Regions from separate parts of the Fundicoccus sp. Sow4_F4 genome, predicted to be linked through region 2. Evidence: predicted binding sites of a transcription regulator. Region 2 holds the regulator's gene; each other region holds the start of a gene.
What was found. Region 2 encodes Rex, which represses fermentation and respiration genes when NADH is low (regulators of the CRP and FNR family bind a similar motif). Its sites were predicted from a motif close to TTGTGAANTANTTCACAA; they were not measured.

Region 1 (4,564 bases), on a different contig from region 2:
CCGCCAGCTCCTTTCACTAAAATGACAAGCTTACTAGCTAAAACTAGCAAGCTTGTAAGAAATATTAGGACCTTACATTGAACTATGCATTGTACGGTTAATTACATCTAATTGTTGTTCTCGTGTTAATTTTATAAAGTTAACGGCATATCCAGACACACGAATGGTTAATTGTGGGTAATTCTCGGGATGTTCCATTGCGTCCATTAAAGTTTCACGATTAAAGACGTTAACGTTCAGGTGGTGTCCCCCTTGTGCAACGTACCCATCTAACATACTTGATAAGTTTTCTTGTTGAACAGCATCTTCTTTACCTAACGCTTTTGGAATGATTGAGAAGGTATTTGAAATACCATCCATTGAATATTCATAAGGCATTTTAGCTACTGACATTAAACTAGCAAGTGCGCCGTGAGTATCACGACCATGCATTGGGTTGGCACCTGGTGCAAATGGTGCTCCTGCACGACGTCCATCTGGCGTGTTACCTGTTTTCTTACCATAAACCACGTTTGAAGTAATTGTTAAAATTGATGTTGTATGAATAGAATTACGGTAAGTTGGATGTTTTCTAACTTTTGTCATGAATGATTTAAGTAAGTCGATACCTATTTGATCGGCACGGTCATCGTTATTACCATATTTAGGATAGTCTCCCTCAATTTCATAATCAACCACTAGGCCATTTTCATCACGAATCGTTTTAACTTTTGTATGTTTAATGGCAGATAATGAATCGATTGTCACTGAGAAACCAGCAATACCAGTTGCCATTGTACGTTTAATTTTTGTATCATGTAATGCCATTTCGATACTTTCATAACTATACTTATCATGCATATAATGAATAATGTTTAATGTATTGACGTATAGGCCAGCTAACCATTCTAACATGTCATCAAATCTTTCCATAACCTCGTCATAATCTAAATACTCTGACGTAATTGCTTGGTATTTCGGTCCGATTTGTGCTTTTAGCTTCTCATCTACCCCACCATTGATTGAATAAAGAAGTGCTTTTGCAACGTTGGCACGAGCGCCAAAGAATTGCATTTGTTTACCAATTTCCATTGCAGACACACAACAAGCGATCCCATAGTCATCACCATATGTTGGACGCATAATATCGTCGTTCTCATATTGGATAGCAGATGATACGATTGACATCTTAGCAGCAAATCTTTTGAAAGGTTCTGGTAAGCGTGTTGACCATAGAATTGTTAAGTTTGGTTCAGGTGCTGGACCTAAGTTTGAAAGTGTGTGTAAGAAACGGAATGAACTTTTAGTGACTAATGAACGTCCGTCATTACCCATCCCCCCAATAGATTCAGTTACCCAAGTTGGATCACCTGAGAATAAGTCATTATAGTCTGGCGTACGGGCAAATTTAACTAAGCGTAATTTCATAACGAAATGATCGACTAATTCTTGTGCTTCAACTTCTGTTAATGTACCGTTGGCTAAATCACGTTCTACATAGATATCTAAGAATGTAGAGACACGGCCAAGTGACATTGCGGCACCGTTTTGTTGTTTAATGGCAGCTAAATATGCTAAATACGTCCATTGGAAAGCTTCTTGAGCACTTTCGGCAGGGACTGAAATATCAAAGCCATAGATTTGACCTAGTTTTTTAAGATCTTTCAGAGCACGATATTGTTCGCTAACTTCTTCACGCAATTGAATGATGTCATCTGACATCGTACCATAGCCAATATTGTCGAAATCTTTTTGTTTTTCAGCCATCAAGAAATCTACCCCATATAAAGCAACACGGCGGTAGTCACCGATAATACGTCCACGTCCATAAGCATCTGGTAGTCCAGTAATGACACCCGATTTACGTGCAGAACGCATGTCTGGTGTATAAGCATCGAAGACACCTTGATTATGTGTTTTACGATATTCAGTAAAAATTTTATGGTTTTCTGGATCAACTTCGTAACCATAGGCTTCCAATGAGTTTTCTGACACTCGAATCCCACCGAATGGCTGGAAGCTACGCTTTAATGGTTTATCTGTTTGGAAACCAACAATCTTTTCTAACTCCTTATCGATGTAACCTGCTTCATGAGAAGTAATTGTCGAAACAATCTTATTATCCATATCAAGTACGCCACCGTTGTCGCGTTCTTGTTTAGTTAATTCCATGACTTCGTCCCATAGTTCTACGGTTGCTTCTGTAGGTCCTGCTAAAAATTCATCCCCCGCTGTATATTCTTTAAAGTTAGCTTGAATAAACTCACGCACGTCTACTTGTTCTTGCCATTTTTTTCCTTTAAACCCTTGCCACTGTTTCATAATAAATCCTCCTTGTTATACTTTCCGATTAAAATATGACAAACGACTTGTTCAACATTTCACCCTTATTGTATCATGATTCACAAACAAAGCAATAGGCTTTTTACATAATTTTGTATTTTTCTGCATTTTAATCAATTTCTTATACACGCTTACAAAGGCTTTATTATAGTAATCTCATTTTTGCTAAATTATTCCAATCTGTTTTAAGACAGAAAAAAACTGTACCAATAAAACTATAACAAGATAGTTTGTGGCACAGTTCTCAATCTGTTTTTAGTTGTCGTCTAACATTTTTAGACGTGCTGGATGCATCGTAAGGACTTTTCCTAATTGATCTATCTCAGAAATAGCCGAACCATTCGCCAGCCTTTCAGTTAACGGGATGTCCGTTGTATTAAATTCATAGACATAACCTGTATCGCCGTAAAGAACGACTGGAATACTGCCATGCGACAACGGAATACTTGTTAAAATCCTATGTGGATTCGTTTTTAATTCTTTCAGTAATAAGATTCCACGACTACCACGCCCCGCTTGATTAATAATATCAATATCAAAGCGTTTTAAATGTCCTCTTTGTGTTAAAACTAAAGCTTGTGGACGATTCATTGATTGGTCAAACAACATTCCTGCTGCGACATTGTCATCATCTTTCAAGTTAATGGAGATGACTCCTTGAGTTTTCAGACCAGTTTGCGACACTTCTTCTAAGTCATAACGTAAACTATAACTTTTAGCCGTCAGCAGAACCACTTGGTATTCACTGCCCTGTTTGGCCCTAATTGCTGCAAGTAATTCATCATCAGCATCCTTCATTGTCATTGCTACTGCTGTTCTCGACTTGTAACTTCTGTAAGTCGTGAATAAAGACAAACTCGTTTGCTTAATACGTCCGTTACGAGTGATTAACACAATATTATCAGACTCATCTTGTGTTTGCGTAGCCGATTGGGTTTGCACGCCGCCTTTGATTGATGAAAAGACGCTGATAATTTGTTCTCCGCTAGCTAATTGATAGTTTTGGGATAAATGAATGCCGATTTCTTTCCATCGAATATCTGGCATTTCATGGACCGGCAAGTGAATATAATTCCCTTTATTCGTTACAAGGATAATTGCATCATGTGTGCTTAATTCTTGCACAAATAATGGATAATCGTGGTCACGACTACCGAGATCTAATGAATCTGAAGCAGAGAAGGAGCGCAGACTAGTACGTTTCAGATAGCCTTCTTTAGTCACAGACACATACACTTTTTCTTCTGGAATTAGCAAGGTCGTTTCAACACTAATTTCTTGAATTTCAGCTTCAACCAGAGATTTACGAGGTGTTTGTAGTCGTTTTTTGACATCTTTTAATTCATTAATCAAGACTTTGTTGAGTGTTTCTTTATTTGATAAGATGTTACGGTACATATGGATGCGCTCATTTAACTCTAAACGTTCGTTCTGAAGTGATACAACGTCCGTATTAGTTAAACGGTATAATTGTAAGTTAACAATCGATTCGGCTTGTGTATCACTAAATTCATAAGTAGTTACAAGATTTCTCTTAGCATCCGCTTTATTTTCACTTGCGCGAATCGTCGCGATTACCTCATCGAGAATAGAAACCACACGTATCAAACCATCCACAATATGTTGGCGTTTTTGATCAGCAGCTAAATTAAAATTCGTACGACGTGTAATAACGTCTTGCTGGTGAGAAACGTAGGCTTCTAATATTTGTTGAAGATTGACAATTTTGGGATGACTGTCATGGATAGCAACCATATTTAAGTGATAATTCACTTGTAAATCAGTATTCACTAAAAGATAGTTTAAGACGCTATCTGGATTGACATCACGTTTCAATTCGATAACCACACGCAAACCCGTACGGTCTGATTCATCCCTAACATCATCAATCCCTTCTATTTTCTTCAGTATACGAACATCATCCATCTTCTGAATCAATTTAGCTTTGTTTACTTCATAAGGCAACTCAGTAGCGACAATTTGGCTTTTATTGCCCTTAAGTTTTTCAATATGAGTTTTGGCACGCACCAAAATTTTCCCTTGACCATTGCTGTAAGCTTTACGGATACCATCAGCTCCTTGAATAATCCCTCCGGTCGGAAAGTCTGGTGCTTGAATAAACTTCATCAATGTATCTAGTGTGTATGTCTTATGAGATAACATATAGATCACTGCATCGATGACCTCACCTAAGTTATGTGGAGGAATTTCAGTTGCATAGCCGGATGAAATTCCGGTCGAC
Region 2 (4,564 bases):
AAATTTAGAGATTGAGCCGAACTTGCGGTATTGATGGATTGCATAGGGTAGAACGGCCAGTGCGGCTAGGACTGGGAATAGGAAAACGGCGGTTAGGATTGGTAACATGTAGGCGCGCATCATGTCAGAATGCTCCTTTCTTGGGTTATGTGTGGGAATTTTGACAGACTGGTTTTGTCTGTTAGTGTGAGTGTTTCTATCCATTATATAAATTATCATTTTTGAGTACAAGGCTTGTGTGGCGGATATATAGTAAATTGCTTATGAATTATAGATGAAACAACAGGCGCCTAGTGATTTAGGTGGGTATATTTTAGAAGTGACAATATTTTTATTAACTAGCGCATTCGACTATCCTTGATATACTCCTTATAAAAGAGCTGGTATAAAATTATGATAGCAGCTTATTTTTTACTATTAGAGAGTGCCAAAGAACAGGTAGACGAAATCCTTACCATAGAGAAGCATTTACCCAATAATCAACTTCTCCATTTAGAAATAAGTAAGTCAATACGGTATGTTTCTTCCGATATTGAATCGGCTCTAGATTACATTGCTCATGATTTATACGTATCTTAAAATGATCAATAAAAATAAATCTGAAAGTTCTATCAAACAAGCTCAAAGAAAAGTAAACTCTACTTCTCATAAAAAAGAACAGTCTTTCAATAAGTTTATGAAAGATTCTTTCCCAAGTTTGCAAACAGAATATCCAGATATTTTCTTATTGTTACAACTAATTCAAACTTTTAACTTTAATCCAATAGAGGATCATTGCTTATATAAATTTAACGATAGTGTGAATGTCAGTAAACATAGACACTTTACAAAGAATTCACTGTATCAGAAGGGTATCATTAGAAATTTTTAATACCAAGGTCTTTCATTGAAAGATGTACAATTTGAGCGAGTGGGATCTATCGTGAATGTTGAATGTTGGTGGAATAGAGTTAACATCAGAAATTGCTAAATCTTTAGATAATGATTTTGATGGTGATATCATTACAATTTTCCCTGTTTCAGAAACTAATGAGCCGGTGGTTGAATTACTAGAAATAACCCTTTTAAAAACACCTGAATTAGTCACTAGTTTACACAATAAGATACAAGAAATTGTATAAAAAATGAGTGCGTAGTAAATCTCGTTGTATCAGATGTCATCCAGTATTAATAGATACATAAAGTAAACTTTGGGAATTCTAATTTTCTATGTTTTTCCATTTCCTAACATAAAATTTCTTATTTCTTTATAATGTTATTTATAGTGAATTCTGTGCCGACCTTACATAAGAGTCGGCAGGATAACAGGTGTCTAGTGCCGACCTTACAAAAGAGTCGGCAGGATTACGCGTGGATAGTGCCGACCTTACAATAGACTCGGCAGGATTACAGGTGGCTAGTGCCGACCTTACAATAGAGTCGGCAGGATAACAGGTGGCTAGTGCCGACCTTACAATAGACTCGGCAGGATTACAGGTGGCTAGTGCCGACCTTACAAAAGACTCGGCAGGATTACGCGTGGATAGTGCCGACCTTACAATAGAGCCGGCAGGATTACGCGTGGATAGTGCCGACCTTACAATAGACTCGGCAGGATTACGCGTGGATAGTGCCGACCTTACAATAGAGTCGGCAGGATTACAGGTGGCTAGTGCCGACCTTACAATAGAGTCGGCAGGATTACGCGTGGATAGTGCCGACCTTACAATAGAGTCGGCAGGATTACGCGTGGATAGTGCCGACCTTACAATAGAGTCGGCAGGATTACGCGTGGATAGTGCCGACCTTACAAAAGAGTCGGCAGGATAACAGGTGGCTAGTGCCGACCTTACATAAGAGTCGGCAGGATTACGCGTGGATAGTGCCGACCTTACAATAGAGTCGGCAGGATTACGCGTGGATAGTGCCGACCTTACAATAGAGTCGGCAGGATTACGCGTGTCTAGTGCCGACCTTACAATAGAGTCGGCAGGATAACAGGTGGCTAGTGCCGACCTTATAATAGAGTCGGCAGGATTACGCGTGGATAGTGCCGACCTTACAAAAGAGTCGGCAGGATAACAGGTGGCTAGTGCCGACCTTACATAAGAGTCGGCAGGATTACGCGTGGCTAGTGCCGACCTTACAATAGAGTCGGCAGGATAACAGGTGGCTAGTGCCGACTGCGCGGTAACTATTCTTCAAAGGTCTTGACATGTCAGCACCCAAACCTGTTCCTTATTTTCCACTCCCACTCACCCAAAAGGTGCGAGAGTTCGTCGGTCGCTTAGCCCCCTATTGTCACTAATGTAACTCCCGCCCCAATGACCCAACCCTTTTCAATCCACACAAAAACAGGCCGCTCGTTTTACCGAGGGGCCTGTTTCATTATCTTACTACTATGCTTATTTTCCCTAATTAAGTAAATTCTGACTCTAGGTCGTCGCTTTCGTCCAAGTTGCTGTCGATGAAGTAGATTAATGTTTGTAATTCATTCGTTAAGTCGACGTTTTGGACGCGGACGTGTTTGGGTACGTCGTAGCGCAGTGGCGTAAAGTTTAGAATCCCTTTGATGCCTGAGTCGATCAGACGGTCGACGATGTCGTTAGCCGATGCTTGTGGCACGGTCAAGATGACAATTTCAATCGCTTGTTGTTGGATTTGCTCCTCCAATTCGTCCATGTGGTAAACTGGCACGCCTGAGCGAATCGTTCCCACGATATCCGGGTTAATATCAAAACCTGCGCCGATACGCACGTTGTTGTTTTTACGGAAGTTGTAATTCAGTAGCGCATTTCCTAAATGCCCGACCCCAACCAAGGCAACCGACGTTAAACGGTCCTGGTTCAGCGTTTTGCTGAAAAAGTCCAATAGGTAATCCACATCGTAGCCGTAGCCACGTTTTCCTAGCGCCCCAAAGTATGAGAAGTCACGACGGATTGTCGCGCTATCGACTTTAACAGCATCACTTAATTCAGTTGATGAGATTCTTTTTTTTCCTGCATTGTGCAGAAATCTTAAATAGCGGTGATAAATCGGCAGACGTTTCGCTGTCGCTCTGGGTATATCTTTATGCATGATTTATTCCTTCTTTCACAAGTTAACTAGACTAACAAATTTTTTAATCATTTCAAGTAGATTATAGCATTTTTTCACAATCCTTGCTATTAGTTTAACTTGATGAGGGTTATTTGTCTAGCCTCGAAAGCGGATTAATTTTACTTCACTTCACAAAATATGACATTAAGCCATCTTGCAAATTTTAAGTGCTGCGTCAAGGTGTCTTGATAGTTTGCTCAATAATGTACTCATTGATAAGTAAAAGTTATAGCCTTAATTAAAGTGTTTATCGAATGCTGGCACTTACATTCACACATTCACATACTGAAGCCACATGTGATGAGCAAGTGGCTTCAGTATGTTGTTTTTTTTATTTATTTTTTATTAGTGGCGTTCTAGTCTACAAAAGGAATGCGCTTGTCTTGCAAGTCACTCCACGTTGTCAATGGCTCCACTTCATGATCTAAGTGATACACAATATTTTGACCTGATTCATCGTATTGTAACACCGCATAGTAAGGATCATGGTAGAAGAAAAACTTCCAATTGTTCTTGAAAGCTTCCGGTAAGAAGGCTTGCTTGGCCGCTACAGAGTCCATTGGATAATCATCGACAGCACCTACCCATAAAGGATTCTTGTGCGCATGCGTCAACATCAAGTCAGACATGTGAATCATGGTTTCGCCTGCTTGGTCCAGCTTGATTATTGCTAAGCCGTTTGAATGGCCACCTGTATGAATCATGGTAATGCCAGGTGCGACTTGCAACTTATCACCAAAAGTCGTTACTTGGTCTTGCACCGCTTGCCAGTTTTCTTTCAAGTAAGTGCCTTTCGTACGGTCATTAGGATGGCGAACTTCTTGCCACTCGGTTCCGGTCATGTAGATGGTCGCATTAGGGAAGGTCGAAACTAAGTCGCCTGCTTCGTTGTAACGGGTTAAACCACCGGCATGATCATTATGCATATGGGTCATCAAGACGACATGGATATCGGTTAGTTTTAAACCAAGTTGGGCGAGTGATTCCTCTATTTTGTTATCACTATGAACGCCTAGATTACGCTTTTGTTTGTCATCTAATTTGTCTGTACCTAAGCCGGTATCAATCAAATAATTTTTACCTTGATATTGAATCAAGATTGGCGCCAAGATTTCTGGAATTTGGTTGTGTTCGTTAACCGGGAAAAATCGTTGCCAAACAGCCTTAGGTACTGGACCAAATAACGTCCCTCCGTCTTGTAACTTATAACGCATCCCTTCCAACCAAGTAAGTGTCATCTCGTGAAATATGTATTGTAGCAAATTAGTTGCCCCTTTCAGTTTTAAGTTTTTGATCAAAATAGTACTGATTCATTTGAGAGTTTAGCTTGTACCCTTCGACTCTGCTGGTTATATTGTAACATGATGACTTAAGTTTTTCTGGTGGGTATAATGTTGGCCTGTTTATTATTTTTACAGCTGAGTCGGTGTGAGGAGTGGCTAAGGCGCCTGTCTTCACCAGATGAACCGGTGTGAGTAGCGGCTCA
Region 3 (4,564 bases), on a different contig from region 2:
TGTTTGCTGTGACAACATGCACGCCATTGGCTAGGAAGCGCTGAATAATGGCACGCGTTTTTTCAATGCCGCCCATGACTTCGACCACCAAATCCACATCGCTTTCATAGATTGTATTGATATCATCGGTGATGGTTATCCCTGTCAAATCAACGTCACGTTGCTTCGTCACATCATTGACAAAAGCATGAGTAACGGTTAGCGTTTCGCCAATCGACTGACTGATTTTCTCGTGATTAATTTGTAAGAGTTCAACGACTCCAGAACCTACCGTACCTAAACCTAGAATTGCGATCTTCATATTCTTATCTTCCTCTACCTTCTTCATTGTTTTCTCATCTAATTATAATTATTTTACCGTAAATGCTATGTTTTTGCTAGCCGTTATTGTATTATTGTAAGAGATGAAATGAATAAAAAGGACGTATGTATATGAAAGTAGCGAAATTCGGAGGTAGTTCTTTAAGTTCTGCGAGCCAGATTAAAAAGGTTGCCAATATTATTAAAAATGACCCAGATATTCGAGCAGTTGTTGTTAGCGCGCCAGGTAAGCGTGAAGAATCGGATACGAAAGTGACTGATTTATTAATTGCTTTATTTACAAACCATTTAGCAGGGCTTGATGTTCAACCTGCCCTTGAGAGTATACTCAAACGGTATCTGTTGATTGTTGAGGAATTAGGTTTATCAACCGCTCTAATCGAGCGTTTCGACCGAACTTTGCGTGGCTATTTGGCGATGATCAAAGATGAGGCACGATTATTAGATGCCTTAAAGTCAGCCGGTGAAGATTTTAATGCACAAGTTGTCAGTGATTATTTAACTAGCCTAGGCATCCAATCGGCCTACTTATCTCCCAAAGATGCAGGTATTTTTGTAACAGATGAGCCTTCAAACGCCCAACTATTACCCGAATCCTATGATAATTTGAAGCAATTGATTGGAAACGAGTCTTTGATCGTGATTCCAGGTTTCTTTGGTTATTCGAAGAAAGGCGACATCGTTACTTTCCCACGTGGCGGTTCTGATATCACTGGGGCTATTGTGGCTCGCGGTTTAGAAGCCGATGTCTACGAGAACTTTACTGACCAAAGTTACATCTTCTCTGCTCACCCGGGTCATGTTCGCAATCCTCACGCGATTAATGCCATTACTTACCGAGAAATGCGAGAACTATCTTACTCAGGTTTCAGCATTTTTCATGATGAGGCGCTGGAGCCTTTGTATCAAGTGAAAATCCCCGTTCAAATCCGTAACACCAATCAGCCGGAAATTAAAGGTACACGGATTGTGGCGGAGCGTCGTGATGTCAACGAATATCCTGTCATCGGGATTAGTAGTGATGAAGGGTTTACGGCCATTACGATGCGCCAGTATTTATTAAACCGCGAAGTGGGTTACACGCGTCGTTTGCTACAAATTTTTGAAGACCATAATATTTCGATTGAGCATATTCCTTCAGGAATTGATAACATCTCGATCATTATTCGCTCTCACCGTCTAAAAGATAATGAGTTAAACCAAATTGTGCAAGAAATCCAAGATAAATTGAACCCAGAATGGGTGCAAATCGAAGAAGATTTAGCCATGATGGTTATTGTGGGCGAAGGCATGCGTGATGTGACTGGTTTAGCCAATAAAGCCACGAGTGCTTTGGCTGAGAAAAACATTAACATTCGCATGATTAACCAAGGGGCGTCCGAAATCAGTATGATTTTTGCGATTGCGATTAAGGACCAGAAGCAAGCTCTAGCAAGCTTGTACGAAAAATATTTCAACGAATAAACGCTAGAACCTCACGCCTGTGAGGTTTTTTCGTCTGTACATTTGAGTAAATGACTCCTTTGATATCAGAGTAACTAGACCTCAGGTGGGCGGCGCCGACGATGTATTTTCATATATAGACCTATTGAACCGCCTGGAGTTTGTGATATAATAAACAATGACATAATCATCGGGAGGGATTAATATGGAATTGGGAGTAACAAATTTTTCGACGACAATCGCTAAGGCCTGTCATAAAAAAGAAGCATTATTTAATGAAAGCAAGTGGCGCTACGCTTTAAGGGCGACTTTAGCGGGGGCATTCTTGACCTTAACAACGGCTGTCGGTGGGATTGCAGCTGATAATAGTATGTTAATTCATCCAGCTCTAGGTAAGTTTGTTTTTGCTTTTTTGTTCGCTTGGGGCTTAGTATTTGTCTTATTCCTCAACACGGAATTGGCGACATCCAACATGATGTTTTTAACAGCCGGAGTGTATTATAAATCAATCAACATCTCAAAGGCTGTGAAAATTTTATTATACTGTACCCTCTTCAACTTGGTGGGAGCTTTATTGATTGGCTGGCTAGCAAGTTTCAGCGCCCCTTTCATGAGCCTGAGTGAGTCAAGTTATCTAGTCACGACGGTTGCTGGAAAGTTGGCAAAACCAACTGGGCAAATTTTTGTCGAAGGAATTCTGGCAAATGTATTTGTGAATATTGCTATCTTAGGTTTTCTGTTAATTAAAAACAGCTCAGCCCGGGTATCTGTTATTTTGGTAGCGGTCTTTATGTTTGTTTATTTAGGCTACGACCATGTCATTGCTAATTTCGGCTCATTTTCTTTAGTGATGTACAATCAAGCAACTTTAATTAGCGGCTTTGACGTTTTAAATATCCTTCGACAATGGTCAGCAGCTTTTGTTGGCAATTATGTCGGCGGCGGGATTTTGATTGGTCTGTGTTATGCTTATATGAATCAGACCCAAACTGTTTACCGCGATTAATTCGATGAGTTTAGACTAGCTTCTGTTTCTTTGGAAATAGGAGCTATTTTTTTATTTGAAGAAAATAAGACACTCAATTAGCTGTTTAATATTTAATGATGATTTTCATAAACAAAGGAGCCATTATAATGTTTAATTTCAAAAAAATATACGCCAACTCTTGTAATAATAATAAAGTCACATTCGAGTCTACCATTAACACTTAACCATGTACGATACAGCACCTTCCAATGCTGTTTAGCATATCTTGTAATAAACTCAAAGAAAATCCGTTCACCTTGATAGCCCATTCTTTGAACCCAAAGTAGCTTCTTATCATCCGTTGAAAGATTCGTCCGTTTTTCTAGCACTTCAAGTTGTAAAAGTTCAAATGGCTTTGCAATGTCCTTCTGAAAACTTAGTTGTTGAAGCGCTGATTGTTCTGCTTGCATAAAATTTTCCTTTCCTGAGTGTGATTTAGTTTTACTTCCTCTTATATAAATACACATTTTTTTGCGTTTTATGCTTTTAATTCGAAAATAAATTGTTCTTTTTTTTTCAGGCTGTAATTTAGTCTGCATTAAAGGCTTCATTAGAAGGTTTCCATATACATTTATGACCGGCTAATTTTTCGTTTCTGTCTTGAAATGGGGATTCTTCTGTCGCCACATCGTGGCGTTTGCCGCGACGATGTGAAATACCTTCCAGGGCCCGTCGCTCGAATCGCCACGATGTGAAATGAGCCATTTGGGGTGTTTCTGCTCGAAAATGTGCTAAAAACATGCGTATTTGACCGGGTTTTGGGACTTTTTCACGTTTACACATCGTGGCGTTTGCCACGACGATGTGAGACACCTTCCCCGACCCGTCGCTCGTGTCGCCACGATGTGAGATAAGGTAAAACCAAGAAGGTGTGCTGCCTGTCGCTAGCACGATTAAACAGCCACTTGAACTTCATTAAATCGTCGCGAGCAAAGCAAGCAACACCGCTGGTCTTGTCGCAAGAACGATCTTGGCGAAAATAAATATTTTCTAAAACACCACATGTCCTTGCTTTCAAGCAACCCACCACTCCCACCAAAACCAAAAAGGTGTGCTGCCTATCGCCAGCACGATTAAACAGCCAACTTGAACTTCATTAAATCATCGCGAGCAAAGCAAGCGAAACCCATCGTCTTGTCGCAAGAACGATCTTGGCGAAAACAAGCCCAACTAAATCCACCGGCCTTTCCAAACTAGTTCACGCTACACCTCACACACCGCATTCATCACGCAAGCCTACAACACATTACTTTGTTTCTCTCAATCTCCCATCAGTCTACATACGACTTAGAAACACCACACCTTGTTAATTACACCTCACAGCGAAATCCCCAACAAAAAACTCTACTAAAGCTCACACAATCTAAAGTGGTTGTGCGAACTCAGTAGAGTATTTATTTATATTTAATTAGACTTTCATCGCGCCTCAAAAATAATCAAATTCATGAGAGCTAAGCTAGACCATCCGGCTATTCTCTAACCTGACCTTGTCCTTCGATAACATACTTGTAGCTAGTTAAGGCCTCTAGCCCCATTGGACCTCGTGCATGAAGTTTTTGAGTACTGATGCCTAACTCGCCACCAAAACCGAAGACTTCTCCATCAGAAAAGCGTGTCGACGCATTGACATAGACACAAGCTGAATCAATGTCATTCAAGAAATTTTGTGCTGTTTGGTAATCTTTTGTGATAATTGCATCTGAATGGCCAGTAGAAAAACGCTCAATATGGGCAACGGCCGCATCATAATCTTCAACTACTTTAATCGCTATA
Region 4 (4,564 bases), on a different contig from region 2:
TCGTCCCAATTCCTGAAGGGCTTTATACGAATTATGAATTAGAAGGCCAACTGATAGAGGATGAACGTATTGACAGTGCAATCAATGCTGTCGTGACTTACTTAAAAGAGAATAATCATTATTTTGATTCAGCAGAATATCATTTTAAAATTGTTCAATTAGCAAATGATGATTTGATTGAACTGACGATTGCAGAACAATATTCAGACGGAGAAATCATCAGAGGTGTCTTTGATTATAATCTTGCAGAGCGCAGCATCGAAAAGGTTCACAAGTAATCGCATAACTGTAACAACCGATAAATTAACCAATTTTTAGAATAGAAGGCTTTCATTAAAATTGAAGGTTGACAATCGATTTAATCTAGCATACTATTAATCACAAGTTAATATTCAATCGTGGATTAGGAGAGTAAGTAGTATAACATTCCAAGCGAGATAGAGTTGCTGAGAGTCTATCAATGTTATACTACCCAAACGCACCTAGGAGATAAAAGAGTGAAAGCAACTGTTGTTAGCTCTTTTCGCATTATGGCGTTACATAATAAGTGAATTGCTTTTTAGAGCAATTAATTAGAGTGGTACCGCGGATATTTCGTCTCTATTTCCCAAGGAATGGGAAATAGAGGCTTTTTTATTGCAATTATTCAGATTGTTCAACGTATTCAGTGCATTTAAACAGTGTTATATAGAAAGGAACATGTAATATGGAAATTATTCAAGAATACTTACCCTTGTTTATGAGAGGGGCACAGTACACCTTACTGTTATCATTTACAGTCGTTGTTTTATCACTACCTTTTGGAGCTTTACTTGCCTTAGCAAGAATTTCATCTAATAAAGTCCTTAGTTCATTAGCGCGCGTCTATACAGAAATTATTCGAGGTACACCCTTACTTGTACAAGTTTACTTAGTTTACTTTGGCTTACCAATGCTTGGAATCTACCTAGATGACTTCCCATCAGCGGTACTAGCTGTTACGATCAACTCAGTCGCTTACATGAGTGAAATTATGCGTTCTGGTATTCAATCCGTTGATAACGGTCAAGCAGAAGCAGCGCGTGCATTAGGCTTACCAAAATGGGTAACCTTTAGAAAAGTCATTATGCCACAAGCCGTCAAAAATATTTTACCGGCCATTGGTAATGAGTTTGCAGTCTTAATTAAAGAAACGTCGATCGTTTCCGTCTTAGGAATCAAAGATTTGATGTTTGCCTCAGACACAGTCCGTGGCGCAACCTACACGACATTCACGCCATTATTATTCACGGCTCTCGTTTACTTCGTGATGGTATTTACAATTTCAACCCTAATGAACTTGCTAGAGAGAAAACTCGCTAAAGCAGATCGTTAAACACCACCTCCTCTTTGATAAAAAGAGGTTTTTTTACAAAAGAGGGCAAAACGTCCGACGGTCATAAAAGAACAGCTTGCAACTTAAATAAATGGGCAAAAGGCAATTGCTCTTGCAAGAAGTCTGCTGACAGTCTAGAATAGAATGAACATTAAAATTTCGTGAGAAGGGTGAACTATGACATTATTAGATAATCGTTTTAATAGAAATGTCCATAAAATTGCAACTTCTGCAATTCGTGATTTTGACCAGAAGGTTTCCTCAGTAGAAGGAATCATAAAATTAACCTTAGGCGAACCAGATTTCGCAACACCTGAGCATGTTAAGCAAGCAGGGATTGAAGCCATTCAGAATAATCGCACGACTTATGCTCCAACTCCTGGCATTCCTGAATTACTCCAGGCTGCGGCTCGTTTTATGGAAAACAAATACGATTTGCATTACGACCAAGATGAAGTAATCGCAACAATTGGCGCGACTGAGGCTTTATCAACAGCCTTGCAGACTGTTTTAAATCCGGGTGATAAAGTTCTCGTTCCAAACCCAATGTTTTCACTCTATGAATCAATGATTCTAGTCAACGGTGGCGAACCCGTTCATATCAACACAGCTGATAATGGTTTTGTGCTTGCTCCTGAAATGATTGAAGAAGCCTTAGAGACACATGGTGAGAACGTTAAAGCGATTATTCTAAACTATCCAACAAATCCTACAGGGGTGATGTGGACTGAAGAAGACGCCAAAAAAATAGCAGATGTCCTAAGAGGCAAACCTATATTTGTTATCAGTGACGAGATTTATAGTGAATTAGTCTTTGATAGACCTCATGTTTCGATTGCAAGTTATTTGCGTGAACAAACGTTTGTGATTAATGGCGTCTCTAAGTCACATTCCATGACCGGTTGGAGGCTTGGTTTACTGTTTGCGCCACGTCAAATCATGAAAGAAGCAGTCAAAGTGCATCAGAATATGGTGACTTGTGCGACAACAATTTCCCAAGTGGCTGCTACTGAAGCCTTAGTCAACGGCGCAGATGATGCTGTCCCAATGAGAGAAGAATATATTAAGCGACGTGACTTTATCTATGAAGCGATGACAGATTTAGGTTTTAAAATCATTAAACCTAGTGGAGCTTTTTATATTTTTGCAGAGATTCCTGCTGATTTAGATCAAGATAGTTTCCAATTTTGTCTGGATTTAGCCTTAAATAACGCGGTGGCCTTTATTCCTGGTAATGCTTTCGGCATCGGTGGGGAAAATTATGTCCGTTTGAGTTACGCTGCCAGTATGGCTAATCTCCAAGAAGCGATGACACGTCTAAAACAATATGTAGATACTCAAAGAGCTTAAATAAAGAACGACCTGCTCTCTCATAACTACTATGAGAGAGCAGGTCGTTCTTTATTAGTTTTCAAGTCTTGCTGGATTGATTGTTTTCATCATCCATACGACATCATGCCATTGATCAAATTTATAGCCAATATTAGGAATCTGTCCAGCTTTTGTAAAACCACGTCTTTCAAAGAATAATAAACTGTTCGTATTAGAAGCTGTAATACAAGAAATCAATTGGACAATGCCTCGTTTTTTTAATATTTCCTCCATCTTTTGGTATAGCTGACTCCCCACGCCTAAACCTTTAGCCGATTCATCGATATACAGACTCATTTCACAGGAGTATTCATAAGCTTTTCGAGGAGAAAAGGGGACAGAATAAGCATAGCCAACAATTTGCTTGTCAATTGTAGCAACTAAGAAAGGATAGTTGCTTGAATAATTAATAATCCGTTGAGCCATCTCATCCTCAGAGGGAACTTCAATTTCAAAACTAATCGCAGTATTCAAAACATAAGGGCGATAAATGGCTAGAATTTCTTCTGCATCTTCAATTTGTGCATTTTTCACGTGAATTTCTTTCATAAAGCACTCCAATCAAAAAAAGTTATAAATAAATAATAGTACAGAAAAGATTGTTTTACAAACAATGAAAGCGTTGTTATAATTTAATTTTTTTAAGACTAAAAAAATAGTCCTTTACAAATCTTTGTGAAGGAGGTAACATGTAGTTGTAATCAAAACAACGCAAATACAGGGAGGACATTAAAATGGTTGAAACTGTTGTTAACACTCAAGAAGTTAATGCTGTAGAAACAATTAGTACATTAGTAGAAAAAGGGCAAGGGGCTTTAAAAGAGTTTATTATGCTCAATCAATCACAAATTGATTATATCGTTTCTAAAGCATCGGTTGCTGCACTTGATGCTCACGGAATTTTAGCAAAACATGCTGTAGAAGAAACAGGTCGAGGCGTTTTTGAAGACAAGGCAACGAAAAACTTATTCGCTTGTGAGCATGTAACAAATCACATGCGTCATTTAAAAACAGTCGGTGTCATCGAAGACAATGAAGTAACAGGTCTTACATTGATCGCGGAACCCGTAGGGGTCGTAGCTGGTATTACACCTGTTACAAACCCAACATCAACTGCCATCTTTAAATCATTAATTGCCTTAAAAACACGTAACCCTATCATATTCGCATTCCACCCAGGAGCGCAAGAAAGTTCTGCTCATGCAGCAAGAGTTGTTTATGAAGCAGCTGTTAAAGCGGGGGCACCTGAAAATTGTATTCAGTGGGTCGAACAACCATCAATGGAAATGACAGCTGCCTTAATGAACAACGACGGCATTGCAACGATCCTTGCTACAGGTGGTAACAGCATGGTTAAAGCTGCTTACTCATGTGGTAAGCCAGCCTTAGGTGTGGGTGCAGGTAATGTGCCAGCATATGTTGAAAAATCTGCAGACGTTCAACAAGCAGCACACGATATTGTGATGAGTAAAGCATTTGATAACGGTATGGTCTGTGCGTCTGAACAAGCAGCGATTATTGATAAAGAAATTTACGACGAGTTCGTTAACGAATTAAAATCTTACCATGTATACTTTGTAAACAAAAAGGAAAAAGCACTATTAGAAGAATTCTGTTTCGGAGCTAAAGCCAATAGTAAAAACTGTGCAAACGCAAGTTTAAATAGCGCAATTGTTGGTAAGCCAGTTCAATGGATTGCGGAACAAGCTGGTTTCACTGTTCCTGACAACGCCTCAATTATAGCAGCTGAAGTAAGTGGCGTTGGTGAACATGAGCCATTGACACGTGAAAAACTTTCTCCAATTTTAGCAGTAATGAAAGCTGAGAATACTGAAGACG

Region 1: the regulator Rex is predicted to act here: its motif matches at 2,370-2,387, upstream of pflB (formate C-acetyltransferase).
Region 3: the regulator Rex is predicted to act here: its motif matches at 1,926-1,943, upstream of ACTQ5J_RS09935 (formate/nitrite transporter family protein).
Region 4: the regulator Rex is predicted to act here: its motif matches at 3,399-3,416, upstream of adhE (bifunctional acetaldehyde-CoA/alcohol dehydrogenase).

The regions. Positions count from the first base shown of each region.
Region 1 covers NZ_JBQKLQ010000001.1:549,139-553,702, reverse strand. Annotated here, with positions in the region: gene pflB (formate C-acetyltransferase) at 73-2,301, opposite strand; gene parC (DNA topoisomerase IV subunit A) at 2,578-4,564, opposite strand, start outside.
Region 2 covers NZ_JBQKLQ010000002.1:83,247-87,810, forward strand. Annotated here, with positions in the region: gene ACTQ5J_RS04470 (VanZ family protein) at 1-123, opposite strand, end outside; gene ACTQ5J_RS04475 (hypothetical protein) at 927-1,121, shown strand; gene ACTQ5J_RS04480 (redox-sensing transcriptional repressor Rex) at 2,398-3,057, opposite strand; gene ACTQ5J_RS04485 (MBL fold metallo-hydrolase) at 3,435-4,316, opposite strand.
Region 3 covers NZ_JBQKLQ010000006.1:142,710-147,273, forward strand. Annotated here, with positions in the region: gene ACTQ5J_RS09925 (homoserine dehydrogenase) at 1-328, opposite strand, end outside; gene ACTQ5J_RS09930 (aspartate kinase) at 433-1,785, shown strand; gene ACTQ5J_RS09935 (formate/nitrite transporter family protein) at 1,970-2,770, shown strand; gene ACTQ5J_RS09940 (nuclease-related domain-containing protein) at 2,863-3,330, opposite strand; gene ACTQ5J_RS09945 (glutamate-5-semialdehyde dehydrogenase) at 4,261-4,564, opposite strand, start outside.
Region 4 covers NZ_JBQKLQ010000001.1:572,206-576,769, forward strand. Annotated here, with positions in the region: gene ACTQ5J_RS02650 (hypothetical protein) at 1-278, shown strand, start outside; T-box leader at 391-605, shown strand; gene ACTQ5J_RS02655 (amino acid ABC transporter permease) at 707-1,354, shown strand; gene ACTQ5J_RS02660 (pyridoxal phosphate-dependent aminotransferase) at 1,532-2,704, shown strand; gene ACTQ5J_RS02665 (GNAT family N-acetyltransferase) at 2,759-3,274, opposite strand; gene adhE (bifunctional acetaldehyde-CoA/alcohol dehydrogenase) at 3,460-4,564, shown strand, end outside.